2 regions of the Pseudomonas sp. No.21 genome follow, and region 1 is predicted to be linked to the other one. Evidence: predicted binding sites of a transcription regulator. Region 1 holds the regulator's gene; the other holds the start of a gene.
What was found. The regulator sigma-54, encoded in region 1, starts transcription at its own class of promoters, with help from an activator protein. The targets are predictions, from matches to a motif close to ANTGGCATNNANNTTGCTNT.
Positions count from the first base shown of each region.

Region 2: a site for sigma-54 is predicted at 1,121-1,140, ahead of nirB (nitrite reductase large subunit NirB). Genes of this name have one in related genera too.

Region 1 covers NZ_BAAJNO010000006.1:283,654-286,855, forward strand. Annotated here, with positions in the region: gene lptB (LPS export ABC transporter ATP-binding protein) at 1-226, shown strand, start outside; gene ACYJSS_RS14455 (RNA polymerase factor sigma-54) at 368-1,867, shown strand; gene hpf (ribosome hibernation-promoting factor, HPF/YfiA family) at 1,950-2,258, shown strand; gene ptsN (PTS IIA-like nitrogen regulatory protein PtsN) at 2,272-2,736, shown strand; gene rapZ (RNase adapter RapZ) at 2,746-3,202, shown strand, end outside.
Region 2 covers NZ_BAAJNO010000001.1:85,350-88,551, reverse strand. Annotated here, with positions in the region: gene ACYJSS_RS00380 (HNH endonuclease) at 1-85, opposite strand, end outside; gene ACYJSS_RS00375 (DUF6021 family protein) at 227-373, opposite strand; gene ACYJSS_RS00370 (hypothetical protein) at 661-948, shown strand; gene nirB (nitrite reductase large subunit NirB) at 1,362-3,202, shown strand, end outside.

The DNA of each region.
Region 1 (3,202 bases):
TGTCGACCCCATCTCCGTGGGCGACATCAAGCAGATCATCCACCACCTCAAGGCGAAGGGGATCGGCGTGCTGATCACCGACCACAACGTCCGCGAGACCCTGGACATCTGCGAAACCGCCTACATCGTGAATGACGGCCAACTCATCGCCGAAGGCAGTGCGGAAGAGATCCTGGCCAACCAGCTGGTCAAGGAAGTCTACCTGGGGCACGAATTCCGCCTCTGAAGGCCAGCCCTGCACGCAGAAGTTGCGAGCAGTAGAAAAATCATTCAAGGTCAGGCATATAATTTGCTTCCTGGTGGCGCCTCGGCGCCCTGTAGTGGATGGCGCATGCGCGCCGGCGAATAAGGTGCTAAGCCCCCTGCCATGAAACCATCGCTAGTCCTGAAGATGGGCCAGCAGCTGACGATGACCCCGCAGCTGCAACAGGCCATCCGCCTACTCCAACTGTCCACCCTGGATCTGCAGCAGGAAATCCAGGAGGCACTGGAGTCCAATCCCATGCTCGAACGCCAGGAGGAAGGAGAGGACTTCGACAACTCCGACCCCATGGCCGAAAGCGAGCAGCAGCCCAACTCCGCCAGCCAGGAATCCAGCTTCCAGGAATCCAGCGTTCCCACTTCCGAGAGCGAGAGCCTCGAAGACGGCGAGTGGCACGAGCGCATCCCCAGTGAGCTGCCCGTGGACACCGCCTGGGAAGACGTCTACCAGACCAGCGCCAGCAGCCTGCCCAGCTCCGATGATGACGAATGGGATTTCACCTCCCGCACCTCGGTCGGCGAGAGCCTGCAGAGCCACCTGCTGTGGCAGCTCAACCTGGCGCCCATGTCCGATACCGATCGCCTGATCGGCGTCACCCTCATCGACTGCATCAACAATGACGGCTACCTGGAGGAAACCCTCGAGGAAGTCGTGGAGGCCTTCGACCCCGAGCTCGAGGTCGAGCTCGACGAAGTCGAGGTTGTCCTGCGTCGTATCCAGCAGTTCGAGCCGGCGGGTGTCGGCGCTCGCGACCTGCGCGAATGCCTGCTCCTGCAGCTGCGCCAGTTGCCGGCCAAGACCCCATGGCTGAGCGAGGCCCAACGCCTGGCGGGCGACTATCTCGACCTGCTGGGCAGTCGCGACTACAGCCAGCTGATGCGCCGCATGAAGCTCAAGGAAGATGAGCTGCGCCAGGTGATCGAGCTGATCCAGGGTCTCAATCCGCGTCCCGGCTCGCAGATCGAAGCCAGCGAACCCGAGTACGTCGTGCCGGATGTCATCGTGCGCAAGCACAACGAGCGCTGGCTGGTGGAACTGAACCAGGAAGCCGTCCCTCGCCTGCGCGTGAACCCGCACTACGCCGGCTTCGTCCGCCGCGCCGACTCGAGCGCCGACAACACCTTCATGCGCAACCAGTTGCAGGAAGCACGCTGGTTCATCAAGAGCCTGCAAAGCCGCAACGAGACCCTGATGAAGGTGGCGACCCAGATCGTCGAGCACCAGCGCGGTTTCCTCGAATACGGCGACGAGGCGATGAAGCCCCTGGTGCTGCATGACATCGCCGAAGCGGTGGGCATGCACGAATCGACCATTTCGCGCGTCACGACCCAGAAATTCATGCACACCCCCCGTGGCATATACGAGCTGAAATACTTCTTCTCCAGCCACGTCAGCACCTCCGAAGGCGGTGAATGCTCGTCCACCGCCATCCGCGCGATCATCAAGAAACTGGTCGCGGCGGAAAATGCCAAAAAGCCGTTGAGCGACAGCAAGATCGCTGGTTTACTGGAAGCACAGGGTATCCAAGTGGCCCGCCGCACAGTCGCCAAGTACCGGGAATCCCTCGGGATAGCGCCTTCCAGCGAACGCAAGCGGCTGATGTGACGCGGATTGATCCACGCCAAAGTGTTCCGGTGGCAGGCCCGTTAGCCTGTCTCTTACACACGGGCAATAAGGAGAAAGCGGTATGCAAGTCAACATCAGTGGACATCAACTGGATGTGACCGACGCCCTGCGCGACTATGTCGTCGAGAAGTTCGACAGACTGGAGCGCCACTTCGACAAGATCACCAATGTGCAGGTGATCATGCAGGTGGAGAAACTGAAGCAGAAGATCGAAGCCACCCTGCACATCGCCGGTGGCGAGGTCGTGGCCAATGCGGAGCATGAAGACATGTACGCGGCCATCGACCTGCTTACGGACAAACTCGACCGCCAACTGATCAAACACAAGGAAAAGCAGCTGAACCGCCAGCAGGGCGCAACCGCCCGCTGACATTCCCCTTCCTATGATCCGACTTGAGCAAATCCTGACCCCCGGCCGTTCCCTCGTGAACGTGCCGGGCGGCAGCAAAAAACGTGTCCTGGAACAGATCGCCAACCTGGTTGCTCGCGAACTTCCCGACCTCGACTCGCAAGATATCTTCGAAAGCCTGATCGCCCGGGAGAAACTCGGCTCGACAGGTTTCGGCAACGGTATCGCCATCCCCCATTGCCGGCTTCCCGGCTGCGCCGCGCCCATCAGCGCCGTGCTGCGCCTGGAGGCCCCCGTCGACTTCGACGCCATCGACGGCGCCCCGGTGGACCTGCTGTTCGTACTGCTGGTCCCCGAAGCCGCTACCGACGAGCACCTGGAATTGCTCCGCCAGATCGCCAGCATGCTGGACCGCACCGAAGTGCGCGACCGCCTGCGCGTGGCGCAGAGCAGCGACAGCCTGTATCAGGTGGTAGTGGACGTCCAGAACGGACGCTAGGACCTTGCCATGCGCCTGATCATCGTCAGCGGCCGTTCAGGCTCAGGCAAGAGCACCGCCCTCGACGTCCTCGAGGACAACGGTTTCTACTGCATCGACAACCTGCCCGCCGGCCTCCTCCCCGAACTGGCCGAGCGCGCCCTGCTGCAGACCGAACTGCTGCATCCGCAGGTCGCCGTGTCCATCGACGCACGCAACCTGCCCAGCCAGCTCAAGCGCTTCCCCGAATTGCTCGAAGAAGCCCGCACCCGCCATATCCAATGCGACGTGCTGTACCTGGACGCGGATGACGAGACCCTGCTCAAGCGCTTCTCCGAAACCCGCCGGCGGCACCCGCTGACCAACGAGGACCGCTCCCTGGCCGAAGCCATCCTCGACGAGTCGAAGCTGCTCGCGCCCATTTCGGACCTGGCCGATCTGAAGATCGACACCACCCACCTCAACCTCTATCAGCTGCGCGACAGCA
Region 2 (3,202 bases), on a different contig from region 1:
TATTGATCACCTGGGCCTTGTACGAGGTACCGGGCCAGTCCGACAGGGTGTGTTTGTTTCCATCTTCATCGTAGTAATCCGGCATGACATATCGCTCCTTGTGCTGGTGAAACTCCGGAAAGCAACAGACTAGAAGCCCATCGGAACAGCGCAAGGGCGGTGCGCAGGCGCAGTGGGGCGGGCCGCGAGCGAAAGGGTCGTCGACCACGCTCACCGGCCCGGAGCGTCAATCGTAGGGCGGGTACTGCTTGCCGGGGGCGCGTGGCCTGGCCGGGTGGGCACCGTCGGTAGGGGCCTGCGGCGGCCCGGGCGGGTCGATCTGCGGGTCGGCGAGGTCGGGGGAGTCGGGGTCGAAGCCCGGCTCGTCGCCCATCTGGCGCCGCGGGCGTTCGCCGTCGCGCTCTTTCGGGTAGCCCGGCAGGCCGCGCGCGTCGCCGGGCGAGTCACGCCGGAGCCGGTTCGTGGGGTCGGTTTCGTCCTGTTGGGTCATGACGCGTCTCCTCTGTGGCTGTACAGGGTTCGAGAGGCGACGGCGGCGGGGGTTCGGCCCATCTGACGCGCGGATCGCTTTTTTTCATCCGACGATGGTCGCGCCCCCGACGCTGGATTACCCTGGCGGCCTTTCGCCCCCGGGCGCGCGCCTATCACTGGAGACCTTGCATGTACCAAGACACCGCCACCCTGACCGTCAGCGCCGAACACTTCGGCCGCGAAGCCGAGGCGGTGGACAACGCCCGCGTGGACATCGGCCTGGAGACCGTCTCCCCGGGCGTGATGAAGGTGCACTTCAAGGGCCAGCTGGCAGCCCCGGACGAGCCGACCCACGTCTGCATCACCCTGGACATCGGCCTCACCTACTACGGCCCGATCACCGGCGGCGACGCCGGCGTCGAAGGCGGCTGGCTGAGCTTCGAGTGCGACATGCTCGACCCCGACCTGCTCAACTGACCGCCCCGGTGCGCCGCTCCAAAACAGGGAACGGCGCGCCCCAGCGCCCCATCATGGTTCAGCCGACCGCCACGGCCGCCGCCTGATTCCACCGCGCGGGCAAGCGCCACATCCGCGCCGCATGCCTTGCCCCGCAAGGGCCGCGCCCGCCCCGCCACCGCCCCTTCACGCACCTGGCATGCAACCTGCTTTTCCCTGATCGGCTCCGTTGGATTTCTCCACCGGGGCCTCCCGCACGGTCGCCGATGACCCAGCACAGCGGGACGGATGGCCAGGGCAACGGAGCCCGTACGGCCCTCCCCGACACCCACCAATACCAGGCAAAGGCGCCTGGAGCCGCTCGACGGTTCCAGGCGTTTTTTTTTGCATTTTTTTCCGCAGGCCCTGGCAGCGGCTTCGACAGAGGAAGGCTCATGAACGCCATCGTCACCCCGATCAAAAGCGAGATCCTGGTCGTCATCGGCAACGGCATGGTCGGTCACCACTGCGTGGAGCAGTTGATCGAACGTGGCGCCCTGGGGCGCTACCAGGTGCATGTCTACGGCGAGGAGCGCCAGCGCGCCTACGACCGCGTGCACCTTTCCGAATACTTCACCGGCAAGGACGCCGAGGCCCTGGGCCTCGGCGAACCCGGCCTGTACGCCCGCCACGGCGTGCACCTGCACCTGGGCGTGCAGGTGCTGGAGATCGACCGCCAACGCCGCGAAGTGATCACCGCCGAAGGCCGCCAGCCCTACGATCGCCTGGTGCTGGCCACCGGCTCCTACCCCTTCGTGCCGCCGATCCCCGGGGCCGAGGGCCGCTCGCGCCTGGTCTACCGCACCCTCGACGATCTCGACGGCATCCGCGAGGCCGCCGCCAGCGCCCGCCGTGGCGTGGTGGTAGGCGGCGGCCTGCTCGGCCTGGAGGCGGCCAACGCGCTGAAGTCACTGGGCCTGGAAGCCCAGGTGGTGGAATTCGCCCCACGGCTGATGCCGGTGCAACTGGATGCCGACGGCGGCGCCGCCCTGCGTGCCCGCATCGAGGCCCTGGGCGTGGGCGTGCACCTGGCCCGCGCCACTCAGGAGATCGTCCCCGGCGAGGAATACGCCTACCGCATGCGGTTCAACGACGGCGAATTCCTCGAGACCGACCTGATCGTCTTCTCCGCCGGCATCCGCCCGCAGGACGCCCTCGGTCGCGCTGCCGGCCTGGAGATCGCCCCGCGCGGCGGCGTGGCGATCGACGACGACTGCCGCACCAGCGACCCGGCGATCTTCGCCATCGGCGAGTGCGCCTCCTGGAACGGCAGCGTCTTCGGCCTGGTCGCCCCCGGCTACGCCATGGCGCGCAACCTCGCCGCGCTGCTGGCCGGCCAGCCCCACGAGCCCTTCAGCGGCGCCGACATGTCCACCAAGCTCAAGCTGCTGGGCGTGGACGTCGGCTCCATCGGCGATGCCCACGCCGCCACGCCCGGTGTGCGCAGCTACCGCTTCATCGACGAAGCCAGCGCCAGCTACCGGCGCCTGGTGGTGTCCGCCGACGGCAAGCGGGTGCTGGGGGCGGTGCTGGTGGGTGACAACAGCTACTACGACACCCTGCTGCAGTACGTGCAGAACGGCATCGAGCCGCCCCGGGACCCGTCCGGCCTGATCCTGTCTCTCTCCGACGGCGCGCCGGCCCTGGGGGCCGACGCCCTGCCCGCCAGCGCGACCATCTGCTCGTGCCACAACGTCAGCAAGGGCGCGGTGTGCTGCGCGGTGGACGAAGGCTGCACCGACCTCGGCGAACTCAAGGCGCAGACCAAGGCGGCCACCGGCTGCGGCGGTTGCAGCGCCCTGCTCAAGCAGGTGTTCGAGCACGAGCTGAGCGCCCGGGGCGTGGCCGTGGACAAGAGCCTGTGCGAACACTTCGCCCACACCCGCCAGGAGCTCTACGCACTGGTGCGGGTGGAGGGCATCCAGAGCTTCGAGGAACTGCTGGCCCGCCACGGCCGTGGCCACACCGGCTGCGACACCTGCAAGCCGGCGGTGGCCTCGATCCTGGCGTCCTGCTGGAACCAGTCGATCACCGACCCGCTGCTGGTGCCGCTGCAGGACACCAACGACACCTTCATGGCCAACATGCAGAAGAACGGCACCTACTCCATCGTGCCGCGCATCGCCGGCGGCGAGATCACCCCGGACAAGCTCATCGTCCTCGGCCAGGTGGCGAAGAAGTACGACCTCTACACCAAGATCACCGGCGGCCAGCGCATCGACCTGTTCGGCGCCCA